3 regions of the Citrobacter amalonaticus genome follow, and region 2 is predicted to be linked to each of the others. Evidence: riboswitches for the same ligand, from Rfam matches in the RefSeq annotation. Region 2 holds a riboswitch; each other region holds the start of a gene.
What was found. A riboswitch is a leader RNA that binds a small molecule or an ion and turns the genes downstream of it on or off. The one in region 2 is predicted to bind cobalamin.
Positions count from the first base shown of each region.

Region 1: another riboswitch for cobalamin. It lies ahead of AL479_RS00160 (cobyrinate a,c-diamide synthase); the one in region 2 lies ahead of AL479_RS22430 (ABC transporter substrate-binding protein).
Region 3: another riboswitch for cobalamin. It lies ahead of btuB (TonB-dependent vitamin B12 receptor BtuB); the one in region 2 lies ahead of AL479_RS22430 (ABC transporter substrate-binding protein).

Region 1 covers NZ_CP014015.2:21,046-31,378, reverse strand. The annotation lists gene pduB (propanediol utilization microcompartment protein PduB) at 1-434, opposite strand, end outside; gene pduA (propanediol utilization microcompartment protein PduA) at 431-715, opposite strand; gene pduF (propanediol diffusion facilitator PduF) at 1,238-2,047, shown strand; gene pocR (transcriptional regulator PocR) at 2,256-3,173, shown strand; cobalamin riboswitch at 3,477-3,652, shown strand; gene AL479_RS00160 (cobyrinate a,c-diamide synthase) at 3,741-5,120, shown strand; gene cbiB (adenosylcobinamide-phosphate synthase CbiB) at 5,117-6,076, shown strand; gene AL479_RS00150 (cobalt-precorrin-8 methylmutase) at 6,089-6,721, shown strand; gene cbiD (cobalt-precorrin-5B (C(1))-methyltransferase CbiD) at 6,718-7,857, shown strand; gene AL479_RS00140 (cobalt-precorrin-7 (C(5))-methyltransferase) at 7,851-8,456, shown strand; gene AL479_RS00135 (decarboxylating cobalt-precorrin-6B (C(15))-methyltransferase) at 8,446-9,015, shown strand; gene AL479_RS00130 (cobalt-precorrin-4 methyltransferase) at 9,008-9,781, shown strand; gene cbiG (cobalt-precorrin 5A hydrolase) at 9,762-10,333, shown strand, end outside.
Region 2 covers NZ_CP014015.2:4,644,918-4,655,250, forward strand. The annotation lists gene ispE (4-(cytidine 5'-diphospho)-2-C-methyl-D-erythritol kinase) at 1-661, shown strand, start outside; gene prs (ribose-phosphate diphosphokinase) at 928-1,875, shown strand; gene dauA (C4-dicarboxylic acid transporter DauA) at 2,040-3,692, shown strand; gene AL479_RS22425 (GNAT family N-acetyltransferase) at 3,840-4,331, shown strand; cobalamin riboswitch at 4,510-4,738, shown strand; gene AL479_RS22430 (ABC transporter substrate-binding protein) at 4,958-6,010, shown strand; gene AL479_RS22435 (FecCD family ABC transporter permease) at 6,076-7,143, shown strand; gene AL479_RS22440 (ABC transporter ATP-binding protein) at 7,140-7,955, shown strand; gene AL479_RS22445 (pseudoazurin) at 7,966-8,406, shown strand; gene petA (ubiquinol-cytochrome c reductase iron-sulfur subunit) at 8,421-8,972, shown strand; gene AL479_RS22455 (cytochrome b) at 8,974-10,113, shown strand; gene AL479_RS22460 (cytochrome c1) at 10,118-10,333, shown strand, end outside.
Region 3 covers NZ_CP014015.2:1,564,509-1,574,841, forward strand. The annotation lists rRNA gene AL479_RS07520 (23S ribosomal RNA) at 1-1,527, opposite strand, end outside; tRNA gene AL479_RS07525 (tRNA-Ala) at 1,699-1,774, opposite strand; tRNA gene AL479_RS07530 (tRNA-Ile) at 1,883-1,959, opposite strand; rRNA gene AL479_RS07535 (16S ribosomal RNA) at 2,029-3,570, opposite strand; gene murI (glutamate racemase) at 3,966-4,817, opposite strand; gene btuB (TonB-dependent vitamin B12 receptor BtuB) at 4,762-6,600, opposite strand; cobalamin riboswitch at 6,665-6,859, opposite strand; gene trmA (tRNA (uridine(54)-C5)-methyltransferase TrmA) at 6,974-8,074, shown strand; gene AL479_RS07555 (YijD family membrane protein) at 8,167-8,526, opposite strand; gene fabR (HTH-type transcriptional repressor FabR) at 8,526-9,176, opposite strand; gene sthA (Si-specific NAD(P)(+) transhydrogenase) at 9,375-10,333, shown strand, end outside.

The DNA.
Region 1 (10,333 bases), 280 kb from region 2:
AGCGCCACTTCAATTCCGCGCTTCACGTCGGAAACGTCGTTACCGCCGATAATGATGAGTGAACCGTGACCCGCGCCGCCTTTGGTATCGCGAGGGAGTTCAATGCTTACTACTTCGGTATTGGTGGCTTTGACCGCTTCGTCAGCCGCCATAATGTGTGGACCCGCGCCGGTACGCGCGCCCAGGATGCCAATGGAGCGATAGCGCTTCTCAAGCTTCATTGCTTCCAACAGGGCACTGTCTACGTTTGCAATCACCAGACCTACGGTGTCGCCAATCGCGGTGCCAACAAATTCCGTTAAACTGCAGCTCTTCTCTGCCATAGCCGTCTCTCGTTTTGGATGGGTTTTATCAGGGGTACCCGCTTGATCAGGCGTTGCCACACGGGCAATGACCTGCGCCATGATCTGTTCAACCAGTTCATTGCTACTCATGGGTTAATTCCCTTCGGTAAGATTTTTTCTACATCGGTATGAGGGCGTGGAATCACGTGTACGGCTTTCACTTCTCCCACGTTGCGCGCAGCGGCAGCACCGGCATCGGTCGCCGCTTTTACGGCACCGACATCACCGCGAACGATGACGGTTACCAGCCCTGAGCCAATTTTTTCGTAGCCGACCAACATGACATTGGCTGACTTCACCATTGCATCTGCGGCCTCTATGGCTGCAGTTAAGCCTTTGGTTTCTACCATTCCTAATGCTTCTTGTTGCATAAAGACCTCGCCTGGGTTGTCCCGATATTCATGACTATAAAAAGAAGCGAGGAAAAAGAATGGCTGACTTGAAAGTCTGGGTGAAAAATTAGTGGGCTGTGAATATGACAAACTTGCTGTTTTTTATTTTATCTCTTTGTTTTTATTGTTTTTGTTAATTTTTATTAATGTGATATTTTGGCTTTTGCTATTCCATATTTACATTTTAGAGGATGACAGGGTTAATTTAATTTGCTATGCGGGAAAACCAATTTGTGACGTTGATTGGAAAAGGGAAATCTTCAAATAACCAATTTTTGCTATCACGAATCGTCCTGGTTAATTACACTCAGGCACTCTACACGCTGCCTTTGAATAAATAGATGGCAAGAAATTGCTATAACAAAACGATTTTTCCAGGTCTCAGAATGCGCAGTTTGCCAACAATTTTCAGCGGCCTCTTCCTATAGTAGGTGTCGTTGTACTCTACGACCAGCAAGGGTCCGCTGGTAAGGACACGAACGCTTCTAAGAAGGTGTCACAATGAATGATTCACTGAAAGCGCAATGCATTGCCGAGTTTTTGGGTACCGGATTGTTTTTGTTTTTTGGTATCGGCTGCCTTAGCGCACTGAAAGTCGCAGGCGCCAGTCTGGGTCTCTGGGAAATTTGTATTATTTGGGGTCTGGGTATTTCGCTTGCGGTTTATCTGACGGCGGGAATTTCCGGAGCGCATCTGAACCCGGCAATCACGGTCGCACTCTGGATGTTTGCCTGCTTCCCGGGACGTAAAGTTCTGCCTTACATCATCGCGCAGGTTGCGGGGGCGTTTGGCGGTGCGGTGCTGGCCTATCTGCTCTACGGCAATTTATTTATTGAGTATGAAACTGCCCACAGCATGGTTCGCGGCAGTGTCGATAGCCTCTATCTGGCCAGTATTTTCAGTACGTATCCGGCGGCTGCGCTGAGCGTGTGGCAGGCGGCTGGGGTCGAAATCGTCATCACCTCTATCCTGATGGGGCTGATTATGGCGCTGACCGACGATGGTAACGGTGTGCCTAAAGGGCCACTGGCGCCGCTGCTGATCGGTATTCTGGTCGCGGTAATTGGTGCATCTACAGGCCCGTTAACCGGGTTTGCCATGAATCCGGCGCGTGATTTTGGTCCTAAACTGTTCGCCTGGATGGCAGGTTGGGGAGATATTGCGATGACCGGCGGACGTGATATCCCGTACTTTATTGTGCCGATTATTGCGCCATTGATTGGTGCGTGTGCAGGCGCGGCTATCTATAAGTACCTTATTGGTAAAAATTTGCCCTGTAATACGTGTAAAATCGAAGAGACGGACGCGTAATTTTGACTCGCGTGGCTAATATCACGTCTTTAATTTCTATTTCGTGATCTGCTTTCACGAACTGACTAAAAAGTCTCCCCACCCAGGGAGACTTTTGTTATTGTCCCTTGTGCTTTCTGTCATTTACACACAAGGATAGGGGATGATAAGAAGTAAATGTAAAATTTATGTTTTCATTATAACAATGGATTAACTGAGGGATTTTATCATGATTTCTGCGAGTACCCTGAACTCAGAACTCATTAATAAAATCGCACAGGATTTTGCGCAAGCGACCAGCCTGGCTGTTGTGGTTGTCAATATTCACGGTGATGAGATTTCTGAGCTGTTTAATTTCACGCCTTTTTGCCAACTGATGCGTCAGCATCCGCAACACAGTACCCGGTGTCGTATGAGCGATCGCTGTGGGGGACTGGAAGCGTCAAAATCGGATCAACCCTGTATTTATCGCTGCCATGCCGGGCTTACCGATTTCTCTATTCCTCTCGTGATCGCAGGCCATCTTGTTGGGTTCGTCCTGTGCGGCCAGGTGCGTTTACGTAACGATGATGGTGCCGATCTGCTCGATATCATGAAGGTTGACGATCGCTGGCAGGCCGATCCTGAACTGCTCAATGAGTTCAGTAATGTCCCGGAAATGGACTATTCACGCGTGATGGCCTCGGCGGATCTGCTCAAACTCATTGTTGAAAACTGCCTCAAAAAGCAACTCAATTTCGTGGTGATTAAAGACAGCACGCAACCTGCTGAACCTGCGCGCCCGGCACGCGCCGCCAGCCCTCATGACAGCAAAATGAAGAAGGCGTTACGCTATATTGATGCACACCTGTCAGACGATCTTCGCCTTGAAGATGTGGCGTCGCACGTTTATCTGAGTCCGTACTACTTCAGCAAACTGTTCAAAAAATACCAGGGCATTGGTTTTAACGCATGGGTCAATCAGCAGCGCATGGCCAGTGCCAGAGAGCTGCTTTGTCACAGTGACTGGAGCATTGCCAGCATTGCCCGCAATTTAGGTTTTTCGCAAACCAGCTATTTTTGCAAAGTGTTCCGTCAGACTTATCAGGTTACGCCGCAGGCCTATCGGCAAAAAATAAATGAAAACTTGCCGGCTGAATCGGCATAAATAGCAATATTTTGCTATTGCCGATTTTTGATATTCTCGCGTAATCCGGTCATTTATAATGGTTAAGTATTTTTAGTACAGCAATAAATTGTCATAGCGCAATAAAATATCGCTCTTTGCGGAATAAACTTCACCAGTTTTTATTTCTGTGATGAGATACAGTGTCATCGTTAAGAGGTTTCATTATTCTCTTGCATGACATTTCATTCAGAATCGTTTTATTGCGACATTTCTTGTTGATAAAAAATGCGCAACGAATAAGTAACGAAAAAGTATTGTTGTGATGAGGAGAATTCATTCTGTTCATCATTTAAGCTGACAGGTTTGACACAATTGTGTCTGGGAAGGGGGTGAAAATCCCCCGCAGCCCCCGCTGCTGTGATGCTGACAACCCCGTGAAGACCACTGATCGCAAGATTGGGAAGGACGGGCGAGGACGACGCTAAGCCAGAAGACCAGCCTGTCGGATACTACCAACAACTTCGGTGGGAAGTGGGTTGCTCAGATACGTACAGTCGGAAGACTGGGTGTCAGTACATCCCTACCACCCTGAACAGGATCAGGGTCATGGCGGCAAAGCAGTACGCGTTTGTTCTGGCTGGTACCGGTAGTGGCTGTGGTAAAACCACGGTGACGCTGGGCTTGCTGAACGTGTTGAAACAACGTGGTTTACGCGTCCAGCCCTGCAAAGTCGGCCCTGATTATCTGGATACCGCCTGGCATACGGCCGTCAGCGGTACCGCCTCCCGCAATCTCGATAGTTTCATGCTCCCCGAGCCGGTGCTTAATGCGTTGTTCCGTGAACAGATGCAGGACGCGGATATGGCGGTGATCGAAGGGGTGATGGGACTGTACGACGGCTACGGCACTGATCCTGACTACTGCAGCACCGCCGCGATGGCAAAACAGTTGGGCTGTCCGGTGATTCTGCTGGTTGACGGGAAAGCCGTTTCTACCTCCATTGCCGCCACGGTGATGGGCTTCCAGCATTTTGACCCGACGCTGAACATTGCCGGCGTTATCGTTAACCGCGTCAACAGCGAGTCCCATTTCCAGTTGCTGAAAACCGCTATCGAGCACTACTGCGCTGTGCCGGTGCTGGGTTACGTCTCGCGCGTTGACGGTGTCGCGCTACCTGAACGGCATCTGGGACTGGTGACCGCGCGCGAGTCTGTCGTTAATCAACAATCATGGCAGGATTTCGCCGCCCGGCTGGAAAGCACGCTGGATATCGATCGGTTGCTGGCCTTAAGCCACCTTCAGGCATTGCCGCAAGGCGAATGGCCAGAACGTCCTGCGCCCAACGCCGGAGAAGGACTGACGCTGGCGATGGCTGATGATGAGGCCTTTAATTTTTATTATCCCGATAACGTGGCGCTGCTGGCGCGTACCGGCGTCAACATTGTTCGCTTCAGCCCGATCCACGATTGCGAATTACCCGATTGTCAGATGGTCTGGCTGGGCGGTGGTTATCCGGAACTGCACGCGGCCGCGCTGGCGGCCAATACCACAATGCTGGCAAGCCTGCGTGATGCGCACCTGCGCGGCGTCGCCATTTATGCCGAGTGCGGCGGATTAATGTACCTCGGTAGCCTGCTGGAAGATGCCGACGGGGTTGAGCATCGCATGGCCGATATCCTCCCCGGTCGCAGTAAAATGGGTAAACGACTGACCCGCTTCGGCTATTGCGAAGCGCAGGCTCTGCAGCCCACGCTGCTGGCCGCGGAAGGCGATGTGCTGCGCGGTCATGAGTTCCATTATTCCGATTTTTCCCCTGAAACGCCCGCCGTGCTGGCATGCCGTAAAGTCCGTGACGGTCAGACGGTGCAGGCGTGGTCCGGCGGCTGGCAAATCGGCAACACTTTCGCCAGTTACCTGCACGTTCACTTTGCTCAGCGTCCATTAATGCTTAATCACTGGCTGAATGCCGCGCGGGAGGCGTTATGACGCTACTGGCATGGTGCGTGGCCTGGCTTCTCGACGTCGTGATTGGCGACCCGCCAGACTGGCCACATCCGGTGCGCTGGATAGGCAATCTGATCAATGCCGTGCAGCGGCTTATCCGCCGCTACTGCAACAGTAACCGGGCGTTACGCATCGGTGGTGGGGTGATGTGGCTGGTGGTTGTGGGCTTAACGTGGGCGGTTGCCTGGGGCGTGTTACATCTGGCGACGCTGATTCATCCGTGGCTCGGTTGGGTCGTTGAAGTCTGGATGATTTTCACCGTGCTGGCGGGGCGCTGTCTGGCAACGGCGGCGCAAGAGGTTGAACGTCCGCTACGCGAAGGCAATCTTGCACAAAGCCGTGAAAAGCTCTCGTGGATTGTGGGTCGCGACACCTCGCAGCTTCAGCCGGAACAGATCAACCGGGCGGTCGTGGAAACCGTAGCGGAGAATACGGTTGACGGCATTATCGCGCCGCTGTTCTTCCTCTTAATCGGCGGCGCGCCGCTGGCGATGGCCTACAAAGCGGTGAATACCCTGGATTCCATGGTGGGTTATAAACACGAAAAATACCGGGCGATTGGCATGGTCAGCGCTCGCATGGACGACGTCGCGAACTACATTCCTGCGCGACTGAGCTGGCTGCTGCTGAGCGCGGCAGCGGTGCTGTGCCGCCGTGACGGCTCCCGGGCGCTCTGCGTGGGGTGGCGGGATCGCTACAACCACAGCAGCCCGAACTGTGCCTGGGCGGAGGCTTCCGTTGCCGGTGCGCTGGGTATTCGACTGGGCGGCCCGAATGATTACTTTGGCGAGCGCGTTGAAAAACCGTGGATCGGCGACGCGCAGCGCACCATTTCTGTAGACGACATTTCCCAAACAATTCGACTGATGTGGGTTGCCTCAACGCTGGCTCTGGCGCTGTTCCTTGTGACGCGCTGGCTGGTGGTGGGTGTGGCCTGAGGATAAATGACAATGCAATACATCCAGCAACCCCAGGCGATTGAAGCCAAAAGTTTTGACATCATTGGCGAGATCATCCATGAAACGCGCCCGGAGTATCAGTTTGCCAGCCCGCTACATGAAGCCATCATCAAACGGGTGATTCACACCACCGCTGACTTCGACTGGCTGGATATTCTCTGGTTTTCGGATGATGCGCTGGAACAGCTTTGCGCAGCGCTGAGTCGCCCGACGGTTATCTATACCGACACCACCATGGCGCTTTCGGGAATCAACAAAACCCTGCTGGCGAAGATGGGGGGCGAGTGTCGCTGCTATATCAGCGATCCGCGTGTGGTAGCGCAAGCGAAAGCGCAGGGTATCACTCGCTCAATGGCGGCTGTCGATATTGCCGTGACGGAAGCGTGCGAAAAAGTGTTTGTCTTTGGCAACGCCCCCACTGCGCTGTTTCGCCTGTTGGAAAAGGACGTGGCGGTAAGCGGCGTGGTGGGGGTGCCGGTGGGATTTGTCGGCGCGGCGGAATCCAAAGAGGCGCTGACGCACAGCCAGTTGCCCGCCATTGCCGCCCTCGGACGCAAAGGCGGCAGTAACGTGGCGGCGGCGATCGTGAACGCCATGCTGTATCACATGCAGGGGGCGCGATGAGCGATCAGACTTTCGACGCGCCCGTCTGGCATAACGGTAAAGCGCTGCGCAAAGGTTACACCACCGGTTCGTGCGCCACGGCGGCGGCAAAAGTCGCCGCGCTGATGGTTCTGCGTCAGCATTTGATCCATCAGGTATCGATTGTCACACCGTCCGGCGTCACCCTGTGTCTGAACGTGGAATCACCGCACATTGAAGGACAGCAGGCCATTGCCGCGATCCGCAAAGACGGCGGCGATGATGTCGACGCCACCCACGGAATGTTGATTTTCGCCCGCGTCACGCTGAATGACAGCGGTGAAATTGTCCTGCTCGGCGGCGAAGGTGTCGGCACGGTCACCCGCAAGGGGATTGGTCTGCCTGTCGGCAGCGCGGCCATTAATCGCACTCCGCGTCATACCATTGAATCCGCCGTGCGTGAGGCGATAGGCCCGGTACGCGGGGCGGAAATCGAAATTTTTGCCCCGGAAGGAGAAGAACGGGCGCAAAAAACATACAACTCGCGTCTTGGTATTCTGGGTGGCATTTCCATTATTGGCACCACCGGCATCGTGACCCCCATGTCCGAAGAGAGCTGGAAGCGGTCGTTATCGCTGGAGCTGGAAATCAAACGTGCCGCCGGACTGGAGCGGGTGGTTCTGGTGCCGGGTAACCACGGTGAGCGTTTCGTCCGCGAACAGATGGGCATTGACACCAACGTTGTGGTCACCATGAGTAACTTTGTCGGCTACATGATTGAAGAGGCGGTGCGACTGGGATTTCGCCAGGTCGTGCTCGTCGGTCATCCTGGAAAGCTGATCAAAATTGCCGCCGGGATCTTCCACACCCACAGCCACATAGCCGATGCGCGGATGGAAACGCTGGTGGCGCATCTGGCGCTGCTCGGCGCGCCGCTGGAGTTGCTGACGCTGGTGAGCGATTGCGACACCACTGAAGCGGCAATGGAGCATATCGACGCGTACGGCTTTCAGCACATCTACAACCACCTTGCCGAACGCATCTGTCAGCGTGTGATGCAGATGCTGCGCTTTACCAAAACGCCGCCGACCTGCGACGCGATCATGTTCTCATTTGATAACCAGGTATTGGGTAGCAACCGCTCCGTCGAGGCTATCGCGCGGGAGATGCAATGCTGACGGTCGTGGGGATGGGACCAGCCGGTCTGCACCTGATGACGCCAGCGGCGCGCGCGGCGGTTGAAGAGGCCGATGTACTGGTCGGCGGTAAGCGCCATTTGCAGCAGTTCCCGGACTTTCGCGGCGAGCAGTTTGCGCTGGGCGCCAACATTCCCGAACTGCTGGCGTGGATTACGGCGCATCAGGATCAGCGGGTGGTGGTTCTGGCCTCCGGCGATCCGCTGTTTTACGGCATTGGTACGCGGATGGTGGCGCATTTTGGCGTTGCGCAGGTACGCATCATTCCTGGCATCAGCGCGGTGCAGTATCTGTGCGCGCAGTCGGGAATCGACATGAATGACATGTGGCTCACCAGTAGCCACGGGCGCAGCGTCTGTTTCGATACGCTGGCACAGCATAACAAGGTGGCAATGGTCACCGACGGTCAGTGCGGGCCGCGTGAAATTGCCGCGCAACTGGTTGCACGAGGAAAGGGCGATCGCTGGATGGTGATTGGCGAAAACCTGGCGATGGAAAACGAACGGATCCACTGGCTGCGCGTCAGCGAGGTCCATGCCGAATATGAGATGAATGCAGTGGTGATCCTTGATGAAAGATGAGCTTTTCCTGCGCGGTGAGAAGGTGCCGATGACCAAAGAAGCGGTACGTGCGCTCGCTCTCGCAAAACTTGAACTGCACCGGGCCAGTCACCTGATTGATATCGGGGCCGGAACCGGCAGTGTGTCCATCGAAGCCGCGTTACAGTTTCCGTCGCTGCACATCACGGCTATCGAGCGCAATCCGGCGGCGCTGCGTTTACTCGACGAAAACCGTCAGCATTTCGCCTGCGCGAATATCGATATTCTGCCTGGCGAAGCGCCGATGATGATGACCGAGAAAGCCGATGCCGTCTTTATGGGCGGCAGCGGGGGGCATCTCACGGAGCTGATCGACTGGTCGATGCGCCAGTTGCACGTCGGTGGACGTCTGGTGATGACCTTCATCCTGCAGGAAAACCTCAATACCGCGCTGGCTCATCTGCAACAGCGCGGTATACAGGATGTGGACTGCCTGCAAATGCAGATTTCGTCGCTGACCACGCTGGGTGCGGGTCACTATTTCAAACCGAACAATCCCGTTTTTGTCATCGCCTGTCAGAAGGAAGAACACCATGTCTGAGACATTTGATCCCCGTTGTGTGTGGTTTGTCGGCGCAGGTCCGGGTGACCGGGAGCTGATTACCCTCAAGGGGTACCGGTTGTTGCAACAGGCGCAGGTGGTGATTTACGCCGGATCGCTGATCAACACCGAACTGCTGGAGTATTGCCCGGAGGGCGCGGAGTGCCACGACAGTGCGGAACTGCACCTTGAGCAAATCCTCACCCTGATGGAAGAGGGCGTGAAGGCCGGAAAAACGGTGGTGCGCCTGCAAACCGGCGACGTATCGCTGTATGGCTCGGTGCGCGAACAGGGTGAAGAGCTGAGCAAACGCGGCATCCCCTGGCAGGTGGTGCCGGGCGTTAGCGCTTTTCTCGGCGCGGCGGCGGAGCTGGGCGTTGAGTACACCGTGCCGGAAGTCTCGCAAAGCCTGATTATCACGCGACTCGAAGGCCGCACGCCGGTGCCGGAACGTGAACAACTGGAATCTTTCGCCAGCCACCAGACCTCAATGGCGATTTATCTCTCCGTCCAGCGCATCAACCGGGTTGCGGAACGGTTGATTGAGGGCGGTTACCCGGCGACCACGCCGGTGGCCGTGATCTACAAAGCGACCTGGCCGGAAAGTCAAACCGTGCGTGGCACGCTGGCGGACATCGCCGATAAAGTGCGCGACGCCGGGATCCGCAAAACGGCGCTCATCCTGGTCGGGAATTTCCTCGGAGATGAGTATCACTACTCCAGACTCTATGCCGCGGACTTTAGCCATGAATACCGTAAAGCCTGAATCAATCGCGCTGTTTTGCCTGACGCCCGGCGGTGTAACGCTGGCGAAACGGCTGGCAGCGATGTTACCGCTGACCTGTTTTACCAGTGAAAAACTGCTGGAGGACGGTTTCTTACCGTTCGACGGCGGGTTCGCCCACGCCGCGCGCGACGCGTTTTCGAACTATTCCGCTCTGATTTTTATCGGGGCGACCGGCATCGCGGTGCGCGTGCTGGCCCCGCTGGTGAATGACAAGTTCAGCGATCCGGCGGTGGTGGTGATCGACGAGCGCGGCCAGCACGTGATCAGCCTGCTTTCCGGCCATGCGGGCGGCGCGAACGCGCTGACCCGTTATCTTGCCGGCATGCTGGGTGCCGATCCGGTGATTACCACTGCCACTGACGTCAATGAGATGGCGGCGCTGGACACCCTCGCGTTTCAGCTCAACGCCCGTATGACCGACTTTCGCGCAGCGGTAAAAGTGGTGAATCAGATGCTGGTGAGCAACCAGCGCGTGGGGCTGTGGTGGGATGAAGAACTGGATGAAGACGTCCGCCACTGCGATCGCCGTGG
Region 2 (10,333 bases):
CAACCTGATCGTCCGCGCCGCGCGACTGCTGATGAAAACAGCTGCAGAGCGTGGTCGGCTGCCAGCCGGTAGCGGTGCGGATATCCGTATCGAAAAGCGTCTGCCGATGGGCGGAGGCCTGGGCGGCGGATCGTCAAACGCGGCAACCGCGCTGGTCGCGCTAAACCATCTCTGGCAGTGTGGTCTGTCGCTGGACGAACTGGCCGCGCTCGGATTAACGCTCGGGGCTGATGTTCCGGTGTTTGTCCGCGGACACGCCGCCTTTGCCGAAGGCGTCGGAGAGATCCTGACGCCGGTGGAACCGGCCGAAAAATGGTATCTGGTGGCGCATCCTGGCGTCAGCATTCCTACGCCGATGATTTTTAACGATCCCGACCTCCCCCGTAATACGCCAAAAAGGTCAATAGAAACGTTATTAAAATGTGAATTCAGCAATGATTGCGAGGTTATCGCAAGAAAACGTTTTCGCGAGGTTGATGCGGCGCTTTCCTGGCTGTTAGAATACGCGCCGTCGCGCCTGACTGGTACAGGAGCCTGTGTCTTTGCTGAATTCGATACAGAGTCTCGTGCCCGGCAGGTGCTTGAGCAAGCCCCGGAATGGCTCAATGCCTTTGTGGCGAAGGGTGTCAACCTCTCTCCACTGCATAGAGCGTTACTCTGAATCATTGACGTTTCAGTACGTTGGCGAGATGACGAATTGCCAGGCGCATACACCCGTATGTGACTGGTGTGAGGCCTTGAAGCCAGCGCGCATAAAACATGAATGATGACGGGTAAGCCGGGCAAGCTGAGTTTCGGTGACAACGTCACCCTGTTCCAGACGTTGCATCGCGCTCGTTAATACACCGCATGGAGAGAGTGCTGCCTGGCCCGCACAGTTTTTGGCAAACTCTTTCCACCAATGGACGCATGCCTGAGGTTCTTCTCGTGCCTGATATGAAGCTTTTTGCTGGTAACGCCACCCCGGAACTAGCACAACGTATTGCCAACCGCCTGTACACTTCTCTCGGCGACGCCGCTGTAGGTCGCTTTAGCGACGGCGAAGTCAGCGTACAAATTAACGAAAATGTACGCGGTGGTGATATTTTCATCATCCAGTCCACTTGTGCTCCAACGAACGACAACCTGATGGAATTGGTCGTTATGGTTGATGCCCTGCGCCGTGCTTCCGCAGGCCGTATCACCGCCGTTATCCCTTACTTTGGCTATGCGCGCCAGGATCGTCGTGTACGTTCCGCCCGTGTGCCGATTACGGCAAAAGTTGTCGCTGACTTCCTGTCCAGCGTCGGCGTTGACCGCGTTCTGACCGTTGACCTGCATGCTGAACAAATCCAGGGCTTCTTCGACGTACCGGTTGATAACGTATTTGGTAGCCCCATTCTGTTAGAAGATATGCTGCAGCTGAATCTGGATAACCCGATTGTGGTTTCTCCGGACATCGGTGGCGTCGTGCGTGCCCGCGCTATCGCTAAGCTGCTCAATGACACCGATATGGCGATCATCGACAAACGCCGTCCGCGTGCAAACGTCTCTCAGGTGATGCACATCATCGGTGACGTTGCAGGTCGTGACTGCGTCCTGGTTGACGATATGATCGACACCGGTGGTACGCTGTGTAAAGCAGCTGAAGCGCTGAAAGAACGTGGTGCAAAACGCGTATTCGCTTACGCCACTCACCCGATCTTCTCAGGCAATGCGGCAAACAACCTGCGTAACTCTGTGATTGATGAAGTTGTTGTCTGCGATACCATTCCGCTGACCGACGAAATCAAAGCACTGCCGAACGTGCGTACGTTGACCCTGTCGGGTATGCTGGCCGAAGCGATTCGTCGTATCAGCAACGAAGAATCAATTTCTGCTATGTTCGAGCATTAATCGAACCCGGCTCAAAGACCCGCTGCGGCGGGTTTTTTTATCTGTAACCTTTATTTGTATGACTTATGCCTCCTTCACCTGCCAACCCGCCATTTCATTGAGTTGACAGATGATGCGCTCATGGATGAAACATTATTGTGAACAGAATTTTTTCCTCACATGTGATGCCTTTCCGCGCCCTCATCGACGCTTGCTGGAAGGAAAAATATACCGCCTCACGGTTTACCCGTGATGTGATTGCCGGGATCACCGTCGGGATTATTGCTATCCCGCTGGCGATGGCGCTGGCTATCGGGAGCGGTGTCGCGCCGCAGTACGGACTTTATACCTCCGCTGTGGCCGGGATTGTTATTGCCTTAACCGGGGGCTCGCGTTTTAGCGTTTCAGGCCCGACCGCCGCGTTTGTGGTGATCCTCTATCCCGTTTCGCAACAATTTGGGCTGGCAGGCCTGCTTGTCGCGACGCTGATGTCCGGGGTCTTCCTGATCCTCTTTGGCCTGGCCCGCTTTGGCCGCCTGATTGAGTACATCCCGGTCTCGGTTACCTTAGGTTTTACCTCAGGGATTGGTATCACCATTGGTACCATGCAAATCAAAGATTTCCTCGGTCTGCAGATGGCCCACGTCCCGGAACACTATCTGCAAAAAGTCGGCGCGCTCTTCATGGCTCTGCCGACCATTAACCTGGGCGATGCCGCCATCGGGGTGGTCACGCTGGGTACGCTGATGATGTGGCCGCGTCTGGGCATTCGCCTGCCAGGTCACCTGCCCGCCCTGCTCGCCGGCTGTGCCGTCATGGGGATCATCAACCTGCTGGGCGGCCACGTTGCCACCATTGGTTCTCAGTTCCACTATATTCTCGCCGACGGCTCACAGGGCAACGGGATCCCGCAACTGCTGCCGCAACTGGTGCTGCCGTGGAATCTACCGGATTCTGACTTCACATTGAGCTGGGATTCCCTGCGCGCCCTGCTTCCGGCGGCATTCTCAATGGCCATGCTGGGGGCGATCGAGTCCCTGCTCTGCGCCGTGGTGCTCGACGGGATGACCGGCACGAAACACAAAGCCAACAGCGAACTGATTGGCCAGGGACTCGGTAATATTGTCGCCCCCTTCTTTGGTGGGATTACCGCAACGGCGGCAATTGCCCGTTCGGCAGCAAACGTCCGCGCTGGCGCAACGTCCCCCATTTCCGCGGTGATCCACGCGCTGCTGGTGATCATGGCGCTGCTGGCGCTGGCGCCGTTGCTTTCATGGCTGCCGTTGTCGGCGATGGCGGCCCTGCTGCTGATGGTGGCCTGGAACATGAGCGAAGCGCACAAAGTTGTGGATTTGCTGCGTCATGCGCCCAAAGACGACATCATTGTGATGATGATGTGTATGTCGCTGACGGTGCTGTTTGACATGGTCATTGCCATCAGCGTCGGGATTGTGCTGGCCTCGTTACTGTTTATGCGCCGTATCGCGCGCATGACGCGACTGGCAGCGGTGAACGTCGAAGTACCCGAAGATGTGCTGGTGCTGCGCGTGATCGGCCCGCTGTTCTTTGCGGCCGCGGAAGGATTGTTTACCGATCTGGAGTCGCGCATCGAAGGCAAGCGCATTGTCGTACTGAAATGGGACGCGGTACCGGTGCTGGACGCTGGCGGTCTCGATGCCTTCCAGCGCTTTGTGAAAAGATTGCCAGAAGGCTGCGAGCTGCGCGTAAGTAACCTCGAGTTCCAGCCGCTGCGCACGATGGCGCGCGCTGGTATTAAACCGATTCCGGGTCGTCTGGCCTTCTTCCCGAACCGCGACGCGGCGCTGGCTGATTTATAATCTTTTTGCGATTACCGGTCTGTTCCTGTACAGGCCGGTAACATTTTCCGCTCTGCCCCCTGTTTTTCCCCTCCCGTGTTGTTATTATCTGCTTTCTGTTCCTGCGAATAAGAGTGACAACTCGTGATTTCATTTACGCTACGTGAAATGACCGGAGAAGATATTCCGGCGGTTCAGTTATTTCTGATTCAACATCTGAACGAGTTCTTTGCGGCGGACAGGCCAGTCCCTGATGCCGGACAGGATGTTTTTAACCTGCAACAGCAGTATATTCAACAGCAGCGGAATGTATTGCTGTGTGCCTGGAGCGAAAAGCATGAACTCATTGCTACCCTGGCCGTCTGCCAATATGACGACCGCATTACCGAACTTCGCGGACGCTATATTTTGACAGAAACGGCAGAAATTTGTCGCTGCTATGTGGACAAACGTTATCGCAGAAAAGGTATTGGGGGTCAGTTACTCGCTTTTGCTGAAACATTCTGCGAGCAACAGCAGTACAACTTATTATACTTACATACCCACCATTTTTTACCGGGAGGTTATTCATTCTGGCGACGTAATCATTTTCAGGTTGTAATGGATATGCACGATGACTGGCAATTAGTGCATATGGAGAGATCACATAAATTAGCATGAATAAGAATATTACTTGATCAACGTCAATCAATTCTCATTTAGCTTTTCACTATGACGTTTCGTTATCCAGAATTTTATTACCAGATAAAACATAACTCATTGATATTTAATAAATAGACATTATTTATCTCAAACAAACCCTTCTTTCCCCTTGCGATTGATCTTGTTAACAAATGCCGATACAGTCTTTTCCGACAGCATTTCATTACACCAACATTGTAATGAATAGGAACATGGTGCGGATTATTACAATCCCATGCCATGACTGCCCCCGCAACTGTAGGCGGATGCAGAATATCCTCGTGCAGCATATTTTGTTGCAGGTCACTGTAAAGCGAATCTTTATGGGAAGGCCGATATTCTGATTACCGTGAGTCAGGAGACCTGCTGTCAAATTTATGCCCCATTGAGTGGACGGGATGGTCCATGTGATGATTTATTTGATATAAGCCACCGTGAAAGAGTGAATCAGATTTCTGACTGAACTGCTGACTTTCTTTATTTTCATAACGTCATGCGTAAATTTCACGATGTCCTGTCATCTATCGTCATGAACTCTCCCGATATATGGAACGATATAATCCATGACCAGACGTTCAGATTCTGGCATGAACGGGATGATAATAATGCACGCTAATGTTACCTCTGTACCTTATAAAAAAATGCTTCTGGTTGTTGCTGGTACCGCGCTGTTTCTCACCTCAGGTCTTTCTCATGCAGCCAAAACGGAATATCCATTGACGATAAAAAACTGTGGTCGGGATATCACGTTTAACGCAGCGCCAAAACGTGTGGCCACCGTAGGACAAAACAGCACTGAGATCCTGTATGCGCTGGGCCTGGCCGATCGAGTGGTAGGCACATCGCTGTGGTTCGGGCCTGTTCCCGACGCGTATAAGGCGGCAAATGACAAGATTGCAGTTATTGCCCAGAACATCCCCAGCTTCGAAGGCATCATTGCCAAAAAACCAGATCTGGTCGCCAGCCAGTTCGAATGGCAGATCGGTCCTGCGGGCACGGTGGCCTCTTATGAACAGTTCAGCGAACTGAAGGTCCCGGTCTATACCGCACCGGCAGACTGCGCGAAAGATAACGAAGATGGCGGTGACGGCGTGCGCAAAGGCATGTTTGATATCGCAATGGTCTATCAGGAAGTGGCCGACTTAGCGACGATCTTCGACGTTCAGGATAAGGGCAACGAACTGATTGCCAGCCTCAAAGCACGTGAAACGGCAGCGAAAAACAAAATCGCCGGGATGGACAACAACGTCTCCGCCGTTTTCTGGTTCTCCAGCGCCGACCTGCAACTGGATCCCTACGTCGCCGGGAAATTAGGACCTGCCGCCTGGATTGCGCAGACCCTGGGTATCAAAAACGTCATTGATTCCGCCGAAGAATGGCCAACGGTCGGTTGGGAAACCATCGCCAAAGCCCAGCCGACAGTGATTGTGCTGGGGGAAATGAGTCGCCGGCGTTTCCCGGCCGATGACTGGCAGGTGAAAATGGAATATTTGAAATCCGACCCGGTCACCCAACTGATCCCCGCCGTTAAAGCCGATCATTTACCGGTGATTGATGTACAGACTATGAATGCCGGAATCAGAACGATCGACGGTGTTGAGAAACTGGCTGACGCCCTGGTTGAGTACGGTTTAGCGCATCCTCAGGCCGCGCATTAATCCTCGTTTCGCGCCAGATCCCGACGGGTCCGGCGCGTTTTATGCACTCCGAAACGCAGGTCACTATGAGCGATTTACGCAGGACGCGTCACGCCGTCAGTCGGTTAGCGGTCAATGTTTGCGCCCACGCCCTCTGGGTTAGCGTGCTGATGTGCGGCGTCCTGCTGGCAGGGATCGCCATTGGCGAGACGTTTATTCCCTGGCAGCACGTACTCAACACGCTGGCAAATCATCTGTTTGACACCCATTATCCGGTTGATGCACTGGATGCCGGGATTGTCTGGAACTATCGCCTGACCCGTGCGCTGGTCTCCGCCAGTTGTGGCGCCTGCCTGGCCGTGTCGGGCGTGGTTTTACAGTCGTTACTGCGCAATGCGCTTGCCGAGCCGTATCTGCTGGGCATTTCCGCAGGCGCCTCAACCGGTGCGGTGTTGGTTGCGCTGACCGGACTGGGTGCCGGGATGATCAGCATGTCGTTCGGCGCATTTGTCGGTGCCCTGACCGCCTTTTTGTTTGTGGCCCTTCTGGCGGTAGCGGCAGGCGGCAGGCAAGGCGGTGGGGTTACGACGCAAATCATTCTCGCCGGGATTGCCAGCTCCCAGTTATTCAATGCGCTGACCTCACTGATCATCACCCGCTCTGCCAACGCGGAACAGGCACGCGGCATTATGTTCTGGTTGCTCGGGAATCTGAGCGGCGTCCGCTGGCCCGATGTGGTACTGGCAATCCCCACCGCGTTAGTTGGCGTTGCGATATGTTTCTGTTATGCCCGTCATCTGGATGCCTTCTCTTTTGGCGCGGAGTCCGCCGCCTCACTGGGGATTCCGGTAAAACGCACTCGTGGCGTGCTGATTGCCGCCGTAACCGGTATGACGGCCATTATGGTCTCCATCGTCGGCGCAATTGGCTTTGTGGGACTGGTGATCCCTCACGCCGCCCGTCTGCTGGTAGGCAATCAGCACCATCGTCTGCTGCCTGTCAGCGCGCTGATCGGCGCCATTTTCCTGATCGTCGCCGATGTCATCTCCCGCACGCTTCTCCCCGGACAAGTTCTGCCCATCGGCGTCATTACGGCTCTGGTCGGCGCGCCCGCGTTTTCCATCATCCTGATCAGAGGAAACCCGACCAAATGACCGTTAATCCTGTACCGACTCCGGTTGCCGCCTGCGACGCGATGATTCAGGCGGAATGTCTGCACTGGCAGGTGAAAGGCAAAGTGATTGTCAATGACGTTTCACTCCGCGTGGCGCCGGGGGAGTTTGTCGGCATTATCGGCCCCAATGGCTCCGGGAAAACGTCGCTGATTTCGTTGCTGGCCGGTCTACTGAAGCCCACCGCCGGTCACATCCTGTTGCAGCAAAAAGCGCTGCATCGCTATTCACGCCGTCAACTGGCGCAGCAAGTCGCGCTGGTTGAGCAGCAGGCAGAAACCAGTGAGCGCCTGACCGCGCTACAGGCCGTCTCGCTGGGACGAACCCCGTGGCTGAGCCTGCTGAATCCGTGGTCGGACAACGATGACAATATCGTCCAGACCATGCTGGAGAAAGTCGATCTTCAGCATCTTCGCCATCGTTGCTGGCACACCTTTTCCGGCGGCGAAAAACAACGCCTGCATATTGCCCGCGCGCTCGCTCAGCAGCCACAACTGCTGCTGATGGACGAACCCACGAATCACCTCGACATTCAACATCAGATTGGCCTTCTCAGCCTGGTGAAACGCGAAAAACTGACGGTTGTCGCCGCTCTCCACGATCTCAATCATGCTGCCATGTTCTGCGATCGCATCATCGTGATGAACGCCGGTCGTCTGGAAATGCAGGGCCGTCCCTGCGCCATTTTCACCCGCGAGAATCTCCGCGCCTGGTTTGGCATTGACGCTATCGTCGAGCGCGATCCCCATGGTGCGAACTGTTTTATTCGTTATCAAAGACCTGAAGAAGCCTAAGGAAGACCCCATGAACTATCTCAAAAAGAGCCTGAACGTATTGTGTTTGCTGGCCCTCACCGCCTCTGCCTTCGCGCAAACCCACGAAGTACTGATGAAGAATCGCGGTTCAGCAGGCCCCATGGTCTATGAGCCGGACTACCTGGAGATTCAACCTGGCGATACGGTGAAATTTATCCGCAAGCATAAGAGTCATAACGCGGCCTCAATTGCTGAACTGTCGCCTGCGGGCTACCCAGGATTTATCGGCAAAATCGATGAGGAGATCGCAGTGAAGTATGACAACGCGGGCTTCTACGGCATTAAATGCACCCCACATTATGCGCAAGGGATGGTCATGCTGATTAAAGTCGGCGACGCCACTCTGCCGGACAGTTATCGCGCGTTTACGGCACCCGGGATCGCCGATAAACGCTTCCAGGACATCTATTCGCGCATTGATAAACAGTAAGGGAGAGCGCTGTGGTGGTGGAGAACAAACAGCCGGATAAGGACATTCAGCAACAACGACGCAACTGCCTGTGCAAATTGACAAAATTTGTCGGCGCAGCGGGAGTGACCGCCGCCGTCTGGCCGTTAATTTCCGCATTAGGCCCGGACGAAACAACGCGCGGGGAAAATGAACCGATAGACGTCTCGCTGGCGGGGATCGCCGCGGGGCAAACTATCAGACGCATCTGGCAAGGAAAGCTGATCCTCATCCATCATCGCACGCCGGAAGAGATCGTCGCGGCCCGCAAGGCTGACCACCGCGCGCTTATCGATCCGCAGGCGGACAGCGAACGGGTCGCGTCTGACTATCCGCAGTGGCTGGTTGTTCAGGGGTATTGTCCGCACGCCGGCTGCGTACCCAATACCAGACCCGGTGGACAGGGCTGGATTTGTCCGTGTCACGGTTCGGAGTTTGATACTTCCGGACGGGTCACTCGCGGCCCCGCAACCGCCAATCTGGCCGTTCCAGAGTTTGCCTTTCATCCTGATGGTCTGACCGTGCGTATTGGCGCTAAGGACGTGTAAGATGATCCGCTGGCGCATTCCTTTCCCGCGCTCCATCGCCGGTGTATGGCTGTTTGCCGTCGGTGCGATCCTGCTGGTGATGCTTGGAATACAGATACTGACCGGCATCGTGCTGGCGATGTTTTACGTCCCGACGACATCGCTGGCGTTTGATTCCATCGTCCACATCATGCGCGCAGTGAGTCACGGAGAATTGCTGCGCAGTATGCACACCATCGGCGCATCGCTGTTTTTCTTCGCCTGCTATCTGCATATTTTCCGTGGCATGTATTACAGCGTCTACCGCAGACCGTATGTGCCGATGTGGATGATTAGCGTCACGTTGTACGTGCTGCTGATGATCACCGCGTTTCTCGGCTACAGCCTGATTTGGGGGCAAAAGAGCTACTGGGCCGCGACGGTGATCACCAGTTTCGCCCGCGCCATCCCGGTGGTGGGTGACAAGTTGTATACCTTCCTGGTGGGTGGCTATGCGCCTGGCACCCCCACGCTGGGGCGTTTTTACGTCCTGCACTTTATTCTTCCCTTTGCGGTCGTGGTGATGACGATTTTCCACGTCCGTACGGTACAGTCGGCCTTTGCTCACGCGATGAAACGGACCTTCAGCGAGAAAGCGTCCCGTAGTCTGCTCTTCGATTACCGAATCACGGATTCAGATGCCATTAAAATCACGTTATTCCTGATGCTGTTCACCTGGTTTTTATTTTTCGCGCCTCATTATCTGAGCAGCGCGGATAACTTCATCCCGGCAGATCCCACGGTGACTCCGGCGATTGTTGCCCCGGAGTGGTACTTTCTCCCCTTCTTTTCCATTCTGCGCTGCTTCCCGAACGAACTCGTCGGGCTGGCGGCGATGTGCGGCGCAGTGCTGATCTTCTATTTTCTCCCGTGGCTGGATACCTCCCGCGCGCGTTTTCGCCACTACAACAAATGGGTGAAATGGGGTTTCTGCCTGTGGGTGCTGAATGTCTGTTTTCTGGGATGGCTGGGATCAAAAGCACTGGTTGGCCCCGATCTGACGGAAGGCATTCGTAATGAAGAGGGATGGATCCGCGCGGTCTCGCAACTGTCGACAATCGGCTATTTCGCCTGGTTTTTACTGGTGCTGCCCTGTCGTCGTTTTCTGGAAAAGCAGGACTGAAATGATGAGACAATTACTCAGATATGGCATGCTGTGGGTGGCATTTTGCACGACAGGCCCTACATTCGCGCAAGAACCGGTTCCCACTCGCCAGGCGTGGAGCTTCAGCGGTCTCTCCGGAGAATATGATAAGGCGCAACTGCGGCGCGGTTTGCAGGTCTATGAAGAGAAGTGTCGTGCCTGTCATGGCATGAAATACCTGACGTTTCGCACGCTGACC
Region 3 (10,333 bases), 1.8 Mb from region 2:
CGTCATCACGCCTCAGTGTTAAAGTGAACCGGATTTACCTGGAACACACACCTACACGCTTAAACCGGGACAACCGTCGCCCGGCCAACATAGCCTTCTCCGTCCCCCCTTCGCAGTAACACCTGGTACAGGAATATTAACCTGTTTCCCATCGACTACGCCTTTCGGCCTCGCCTTAGGGGTCGACTCACCCTGCCCCGATTAACGTTGGACAGGAACCCTTGGTCTTCCGGCGAGCGGGCTTTTCACCCGCTTTATCGTTACTTATGTCAGCATTCGCACTTCTGATACCTCCAGCATGCCTCACAGCACACCTTCACAGGCTTACAGAACGCTCCCCTACCCAACAACACATAGTGTCGCTGCCGCAGCTTCGGTGCATGGTTTAGCCCCGTTACATCTTCCGCGCAGGCCGACTCGACCAGTGAGCTATTACGCTTTCTTTAAATGATGGCTGCTTCTAAGCCAACATCCTGGCTGTCTGAGCCTTCCCACATCGTTTCCCACTTAACCATGACTTTGGGACCTTAGCTGGCGGTCTGGGTTGTTTCCCTCTTCACGACGGACGTTAGCACCCGCCGTGTGTCTCCCGTGATAACATTCTCCGGTATTCGCAGTTTGCATCGGGTTGGTAAGTCGGGATGACCCCCTAGCCGAAACAGTGCTCTACCCCCGGAGATGAATTCACGAGGCGCTACCTAAATAGCTTTCGGGGAGAACCAGCTATCTCCCGGTTTGATTGGCCTTTCACCCCCAGCCACAAGTCATCCGCTAATTTTTCAACATTAGTCGGTTCGGTCCTCCAGTTAGTGTTACCCAACCTTCAACCTGCCCATGGCTAGATCACCGGGTTTCGGGTCTATACCCTGCAACTTAACGCCCAGTTAAGACTCGGTTTCCCTTCGGCTCCCCTATTCGGTTAACCTTGCTACAGAATATAAGTCGCTGACCCATTATACAAAAGGTACGCAGTCACCCCATAAAGAGGCTCCCACTGCTTGTACGTACACGGTTTCAGGTTCTTTTTCACTCCCCTCGCCGGGGTTCTTTTCGCCTTTCCCTCACGGTACTGGTTCACTATCGGTCAGTCAGGAGTATTTAGCCTTGGAGGATGGTCCCCCCATATTCAGACAGGATACCACGTGTCCCGCCCTACTCATCGAGCTCACAACACATGCGGTTTTGTGTACGGGGCTGTCACCCTGTATCGCCGGTCTTTCCAGACCGTTCCACTACCACACATGCTGATTCAGGCTCTGGGCTGCTCCCCGTTCGCTCGCCGCTACTGGGGGAATCTCGGTTGATTTCTTTTCCTCGGGGTACTTAGATGTTTCAGTTCCCCCGGTTCGCCTCGTTAACCTATGTATTCAGTTAACGATAGTGCAACGAATTGCACTGGGTTTCCCCATTCGGACATCGCCGACTATAACGGTTCATATCACCTTACCGGCGCTTTTCGCAGATTAGCACGTCCTTCATCGCCTCTGACTGCCAGGGCATCCACCGTGTACGCTTAGTCGCTTAACCTCACAACCCGAAGATGTTTCACTTCTGATTGCGAAAATTTGAGAGACTCGAACACACCATTAACGGTGTGTCGTTTCAATTTTCAGCTTGATCCAGATTTTTAAAGAGCAAAACTTCGCAGTGCACCTTTTCAGGTTCACTCTGAAGTTTTCTTGATAACGTTCTACAGTATGGTGGAGCTATGCGGGATCGAACCGCAGACCTCCTGCGTGCAAAGCAGGCGCTCTCCCAGCTGAGCTATAGCCCCATACAGTGTAGTTAAACCTCATCCCCAATTCGTTGCCGGGCGCGGCGTGGTGAAGCGAAGCATACTGAAGTATGCGAGCTTTGCCACAACAAAGCACGGGAGCGAATTTGGTAGGCCTGAGTGGACTTGAACCACCGACCTCACCCTTATCAGGGGTGCGCTCTAACCACCTGAGCTACAAGCCTGTAGAGGTTTTACTGCTCGTTTTTCATCAGACAATCTGTGTGGGCACTACAAAGGCAGGTTCTTTAAGGTAAGGAGGTGATCCAACCGCAGGTTCCCCTACGGTTACCTTGTTACGACTTCACCCCAGTCATGAATCACAAAGTGGTAAGCGCCCTCCCGAAGGTTAAGCTACCTACTTCTTTTGCAACCCACTCCCATGGTGTGACGGGCGGTGTGTACAAGGCCCGGGAACGTATTCACCGTGGCATTCTGATCCACGATTACTAGCGATTCCGACTTCATGGAGTCGAGTTGCAGACTCCAATCCGGACTACGACATACTTTATGAGGTCCGCTTGCTCTCGCGAGGTCGCTTCTCTTTGTATATGCCATTGTAGCACGTGTGTAGCCCTGGTCGTAAGGGCCATGATGACTTGACGTCATCCCCACCTTCCTCCAGTTTATCACTGGCAGTCTCCTTTGAGTTCCCGGCCTAACCGCTGGCAACAAAGGATAAGGGTTGCGCTCGTTGCGGGACTTAACCCAACATTTCACAACACGAGCTGACGACAGCCATGCAGCACCTGTCTCACAGTTCCCGAAGGCACATTCTCATCTCTGAAAACTTCTGTGGATGTCAAGACCAGGTAAGGTTCTTCGCGTTGCATCGAATTAAACCACATGCTCCACCGCTTGTGCGGGCCCCCGTCAATTCATTTGAGTTTTAACCTTGCGGCCGTACTCCCCAGGCGGTCTATTTAACGCGTTAGCTCCGGAAGCCACTCCTCAAGGGAACAACCTCCAAATAGACATCGTTTACGGCGTGGACTACCAGGGTATCTAATCCTGTTTGCTCCCCACGCTTTCGCACCTGAGCGTCAGTCTTCGTCCAGGGGGCCGCCTTCGCCACCGGTATTCCTCCAGATCTCTACGCATTTCACCGCTACACCTGGAATTCTACCCCCCTCTACGAGACTCAAGCCTGCCAGTTTCGAATGCAGTTCCCAGGTTGAGCCCGGGGATTTCACATCCGACTTGACAGACCGCCTGCGTGCGCTTTACGCCCAGTAATTCCGATTAACGCTTGCACCCTCCGTATTACCGCGGCTGCTGGCACGGAGTTAGCCGGTGCTTCTTCTGCGGGTAACGTCAATGGCTAAGGTTATTAACCTTAACCCCTTCCTCCCCGCTGAAAGTACTTTACAACCCGAAGGCCTTCTTCATACACGCGGCATGGCTGCATCAGGCTTGCGCCCATTGTGCAATATTCCCCACTGCTGCCTCCCGTAGGAGTCTGGACCGTGTCTCAGTTCCAGTGTGGCTGGTCATCCTCTCAGACCAGCTAGGGATCGTCGCCTTGGTGAGCCGTTACCTCACCAACAAGCTAATCCCATCTGGGCACATCCGATGGCAAGAGGCCCGAAGGTCCCCCTCTTTGGTCTTGCGACATTATGCGGTATTAGCTACCGTTTCCAGTAGTTATCCCCCTCCATCGGGCAGTTTCCCAGACATTACTCACCCGTCCGCCACTCGTCAGCGAAGCAGCAAGCTGCTTCCTGTTACCGTTCGACTTGCATGTGTTAGGCCTGCCGCCAGCGTTCAATCTGAGCCATGATCAAACTCTTCAATTTAAGTTTGATGCTCTTAGAATTAAATGTCGTAATGAATTACGTGTTCACTCTTTGAGACTTGGTATTCATTTTTCGTCCGAGGACGTTAAGAATCCATATCACTCTGAGTGCCCACACAGATTGTCTGATAAATTGTTAAAGAGCAGTTGCGACGCGCTTTAGCGCTCTGTCGCGAGGTCCCGTATATTACGTTTTCCTCATTCAGAGTCAAGCATTTATTTTTGCTTTTCTCTGTCGGTGTTCATCACTGGTTTTCACCGGAGAACCCCGCTGACCCGGCGGCTTGCGTGCCGTTGTTCCGTGTCAGTGGAGGCGCATTATAGGGAGTTATTTCGGGCTGACAAGGGGAAATTTAAAATAATTTTCCGAGTGCGTAATATTTGCCCAAAACAGCGTTAAACCGCCAGTTTTTCGAGCGATTCAAAGCCATAGCGCTGCAAAACGGGCAACAATTGCTCAGTTTCTGGCGTCATCGCCATGCAATAGGCAATGTTGGCATCTGCTGATTTCGCATCCGGCGCTTCATGTTCTAATAGCCAGGCGGTACGTCGCGCAATGGCCGCCCCGGAATCGACCAGTCGCGTTCCTTCAGGCAGAACCTGTAAGAGTTCTTCCTGCAACAGGGGAAAGTGGGTACAGCCAAGCACCACGGTATCAGGCGGTTCCGGCATCCGCAGCCACGGGCGCAGGATCCGTTGCAGCTCTTCCAGCGGCACGGGCTCGCCGTGCAACTTCGCTTCCGCCAGTTCCACCAGCTCTGCAGACCCCAGCATGGCTATCTGGCACTCATTCGCAAAGCGCGCAATTAGCTCATGCGTATAAGGACGTTTCACCGTCCCGCGCGTTGCCAGTAACCCGACAATGCCATTCGCCGTCAGACGCGCCGCCGGTTTTATCGCTGGCACCACGCCCACGACCGGGAAAGCAAACTTCTCACGCAAGGCAGGAAGAGAGACCGTACTGGCCGTGTTACAGGCGATAACCGCCAGGGAGAGAGGATAATGCTGTTGTACCGCCGTCACGATCTCAACAACGCGCTCAACGATAAACGCCTCACTCTTCTCCCCGTAAGGAAAAGCCACGTTATCGAAAGCGTAGATATAGTGGAGATCCGGCAGGAGGTGCCGAATCTCATCATAGACCGACAACCCACCGACGCCGGAATCAAATACCAGCACGGTGGGACGTGGATCAGAAGGTGTAGCTGCCAGACAAGGTGTATTCCCGTCCTGCAGTTTGGTAGCCATAAACTGTCTCGTAATCTTTATCGAACAGGTTGGCTATTTTACCACGAACTGTGAGATGTGAGGTGACTGGATATGAAAGTCCGATGTCCCACACGCTCAGCCCGCCCATTTTCACCTTACGGGAATTGTCGTAGTCGTAATCGTAACGCTCGCCAATATACTGATAGGTCACATCCCAGCCCAGATCGTAAACCTGTCCGCTCAGCTCGTACTTCACCTGCTGTTTCGCACGACGATAAAGCTGCTGATCGGTTTCATCATCACGCGGATCAACATACTGCAACGTTAAGCGATGATCGACCGGCCCGGTCGTCAGGTTCCCCGTCCATTCCAGACCTTTGATGGTCGCGGATTTAACGTTGAAGTAGGTATTGTTGTTGTAGTCGATCAGGTTCTGAATTTTGTAGCGATAGGTCGACAGACGCCAGTCAAGCGGACCGGTCAGCCCTTCTAACCCGGCTTCCCACTGCTTCGACTCTTCCGGCTTCAGGTTTGGGTTAGAGGCGATACCAAAACGCTCCGCACCAAACTGTTGCCCCAGTGAAGGCGCAAGGAAGCCCGTACCATAGGAAAGCGTCACCTTATAGTCATCAACAAACTGCCATCCCGCCGCCGTTTGCCAGGTACCGTGCCAGCCGAACTGGTCGTCATGGTCTTCACGGCCCGACGCTTCCAGCGTCACGCTATCAATCTGCTGTTGCCCGGTCAGATAGAGGCCCGTGTTATCACGCTTATAGTTGTCTGTCCCATACTCGCCAAAGGACATCAGCTTTTCTTGTTTCCAGTCGACGCCAGCACTGACAGCGCCGTGTCCGACAATAACGTTGTTGCCCCACTGGACGTAGCGCTGTTCCATATCATCAAGGCTATAACCTGTCGCATAGCGCCCGTTCAGGCTGCTGTAGTTATAGTCCTTTATACGCTGGTAATTGGCGACCAGCTGCGACGAGTAGATACCAGAATTGAAGCGCAACCCCGTATCCCACGACTGGGTGTAATTCTGGTGCTCGTCGTTTCCGCCGTCATAACCCCAGCTTCCCTGATCATAATCAGCATTACTGGCATAGCCGTAGCCACGGAAGTAACCATCGAATTGGTCGTTAAATTTGTGCTCAACGCCTCCCCAGAACAGTTTATTGCGATAGCCATCGCGATCGCCATCGCCGCTGTAGCTGGAACGCGGCTGAACATCGAAACCTTTGGTGGTCTGATAAGCCCCGGCCGCGGTTACCACGGTATCGCCAAAACGCTGGCGGTACGTACCGTCATATTGCTGATAACCTTTTGACCCCACGCCAGCATTAATCTGCGAACGCTCCTCACCCGTCATGGTGATGATGTTCACCACGCCGCCAATCGCGCCAGAGCCATAAATCGCTGAACGCGGACCGCGGATATACTCGATGCGCTGTACCAGCGAAACCGGAATCTGGTCAATATCGGAGTTATTCGAAATGCCCGGACGGGCGACCGGAATACCGTCGACTAACACCAGAACGTGTTTCGCTTCGGTACCCCGCACAAACAGAGAAGAGCTTTGCCCCATGCCGCCATTCTGAGCGACATCCACGCCTGGCAGGCGGCGCATGACATCCAGAACGGTTCGGGACTGCCAGCGTTCGATATCCTCGCGGGTGACGATATCAGTAGGGGCCAGAACGGTATTAACAGGTTGTTGAAAACGATTTGCCGTCACGACAAGCGTGTCAGGGGTGGCATCCTGTGCCCAACCCGAAAAAGCCGTGACGGAGAGCGCCGTCAGCAGCGATGTTTTTTTAATCATTGTAAAGCATCCACAATATAAGAAGGATGCCGCAGGTCCCACCGATAGTACGCGATGATGAAAACCAGTTGCGACGTAAGCCGGCAGGTCTTCGGGCTTGGAGGGTTATCCCCGTCAGGGATAATAGAAATGAAGACTTCCCACCCGAAGGCAGTGTCTGCTTACGCTCTCATTTCACCTTTCCTTACCGCTGCGCGTCAGCTCCAGATTTACACTGGATTCCCTATTAACTCACAGGACCGGCACACGGATGCTACAGTTTGTAACATCTTACTGTCCAGCGCGTTTGTTAAAAATTGGAAGTCATCAATGTCTGGACATCTGTTGAGCAATCCCTACAATCCCAGCGTACTTATATTTTTCAGGATACATCATGACCCCCGAACACCTTCCGACAGAACAGTATGATGCGCAGCTCGCCGAGAAAGTGGTGCGCTTGCAGAGTATGATGGCTCCCTTTTCTGACCTGGTTCCGGAAGTGTTTCGCTCACCGGTCAGTCACTACCGTATGCGTGCGGAGTTCCGCATCTGGCACGATGGTGACGACCTGTATCACATCATTTTTGATCAGCAGAGCAAAAGCCGAATCCGCGTCGACAGCTTCCCGGCGGCGAGTGAACTGATCAACCAGTTGATGACCGCGATGATCGCAGGCGTGCGCGACAACCGCGTGCTGCGCCATAAGCTGTTCCAGATTGATTACCTCACCACCATGAGCAATCAGGCGGTGGTTTCGCTGCTGTATCATAAAAAACTGGACGACGAGTGGCGTGAAGCCGCCGAAGCGTTGCGCGATGCTCTGCGTGCGCAAAACCTGAACGTACATCTGATTGGCCGCGCAACGAAAACCAAAATCGCGCTGGACCAGGATTACATCGATGAACGCTTGCCGGTCGCGGGCAAAGAGATGATCTATCGCCAGGTAGAGAACAGCTTTACACAGCCGAATGCGGCAATGAACATTCAGATGCTGGAGTGGGCGCTGGATGCCACCCGCGCATCGAAAGGCGATCTGCTCGAACTGTACTGCGGGAATGGCAACTTTTCGCTCGCGCTGGCGCGCAACTTTGATCGCGTACTGGCGACCGAAATCGCCAAGCCGTCCGTTGCCGCCGCGCAATACAACATTGCGGCGAATCAGATTGATAACGTGCAGATTATCCGCATGGCGGCGGAAGAGTTTACTCAGGCAATGAACGGCGTGCGCGAGTTTAACCGCTTGCAGGGTATCGATCTGAAAAGCTATCAGTGCGAAACGATTTTTGTCGATCCGCCCCGCAGCGGTCTGGACAGCGAGACGGAGAAAATGGTGCAGGCGTATCCGCGCATTCTGTATATCTCCTGTAATCCGGAGACGCTGTGCAAGAACCTGGAAACATTAAGCCAGACGCATAACGTGTCACGTCTGGCGCTGTTTGATCAGTTCCCGTATACGCACCACATGGAGTGCGGGGTGTTGTTGACGGCGAAGTGATACGTTGCAGGCCTGATAAGCGCAGCGCCATCAGGCAAAGCAGCGCCGGATAGCGGCATAAATGCCTTATCCGGCCTGGACATCGACCGTTTTTATTCCGACACTTCCTGCTTGCGATTACGCATTTTCACGCCGATCCAGAAGACCAGAATGACCGACAACACGGCCGGGAAGAAGTTGGAGCCGATATCCGGATACTCCGCGCGCACCACGGTGCTGTAAAGCAGAACGCCGAGAATAAAGCAGGCGGCAGACAGGCCCGGCAACCCCACAGGCATGGTGCGATTCTGATAACGTTGATGCAGACAATACACCGTCAGCACCAGCGAGATAATCGGGAATACAGAGAACGGCACGATGGAGCTAAACAGCGCCGCGAATGTGCCATTGATTGACAAGCCAGCGACCAGCGCCAGCAACAGCGTACCTTTATCCTGAACTGACTGTTTCATTACTCTTCCTTCACGTTACCCGGAATAAGGGGCATCTTCTCTTGTTCACGGCGATACCAGTAATACGCACCTTTCGAAATCATGCGCAGTTGCAGTACCAGTCGCTCTTCTAACTGACGACGCTGTTCCGCGCCCACGTCCAGCGCCTCGGCGCCTGCGCTGAAGACAATCGTCACCATCGCTTCGGCTTGCGCTTCAGTAAACGCACGCGGCATATGGTTTTCGATTTCCAGATAGTCCGCAAGTTCCGCGATGAAGTGCTGAATTTCTCGCGCAACGGCGGCACGGAACGCCGCTGAGGTGCCAGAACGTTCACGCAATAATAAACGGAAGGCGTTAGGGTTGTTACCGATGAACTCCATAAATGTGGAGACCGAGGTGCGGATCACACTCCCGCCCTTGGCGATACGCTGACGCGCCTGGCGCATCAACTGACGCAACATCAGACCGCTTTCATCGACCATGGTCAGGCCGAGCTCATCAACATCACGGAAATGACGATAAAAGGAGGTTGGCGCAATGCCCGCTTCACGTGCGACTTCACGCAAACTGAGACTGGCGAAGCTACGCTCCGCGCTCAGTTGACTAAATGCGGCTTCTACCAGCGAACGCCGGGTTTTTTCTTTTTGCTGCGCTCTAACGCCCATCACGATGTCTGAATCCTTCCAAATGTCTTGTCTGGCACTATACCAGAGTTCAAAGTTAATCTGCTTGTTCCGCTTTGTGAATGATTGTTTACGCGCAGTTTGTGCTTCAGCTTCGCAAAAAAGCACAACGATAATTGGGTTATCCCGGCAATGATGTTACTATTCTGTTGCTTTTATGTATAAGAACAGGTAAGCCTTACCATGCCACATTCCTACGATTACGATGCCATAGTAATAGGTTCCGGCCCCGGCGGCGAAGGCGCTGCAATGGGTCTGGTTAAGCAAGGAGCTCGCGTTGCCGTTATCGAGCGTTATCATAACGTTGGCGGCGGTTGCACCCACTGGGGCACCATCCCGTCGAAAGCGCTCCGCCACGCAGTCAGTCGTATTATCGAATTCAATCAGAACCCCCTTTACAGCGATCATTCCCGCCTGCTTCGTTCCTCATTCGCCGATATTCTCAACCATGCCGACAACGTGATTAATCAGCAAACACGGATGCGGCAGGGTTTTTATGAGCGTAACCACTGCGAGATCTTGCAGGGCAACGCCCATTTTGTTGACGAACACACGCTGGCGCTGGAATGTCATGACGGTACGGTTGAAACCCTGACGGCAGAGAAATTTGTCATTGCCTGCGGATCGCGCCCTTATCATCCGGCAGACGTGGATTTCTCGCACCCGCGCATTTATGACAGTGATTCGATCCTCAGCCTGCACCACGAACCGCGCCATGTGATTATTTATGGTGCCGGGGTGATTGGCTGCGAATATGCGTCGATCTTCCGCGGTATGGAGGTCAAAGTTGATCTCATCAATACCCGTGACCGTCTGCTGGCGTTCCTCGATCAGGAGATGTCCGACTCCCTCTCTTACCACTTCTGGAACAGCGGCGTCGTCATTCGCCACAATGAAGAGTATGAGAAGATTGAAGGTTGCGACGATGGCGTGATCATGCACCTGAAGTCCGGTAAGAAACTGAAGGCCGACTGCCTGCTGTACGCCAATGGCCGTACCGGGAATACCGATTCCCTGGCGTTGCAGAATATCGGTCTGGAAACCGACAGCCGTGGTCAGCTCAAGGTCAACAGCATGTACCAGACCGCGCTGCCGCACGTCTACGCAGTGGGTGATGTGATCGGTTACCCGAGTCTGGCGTC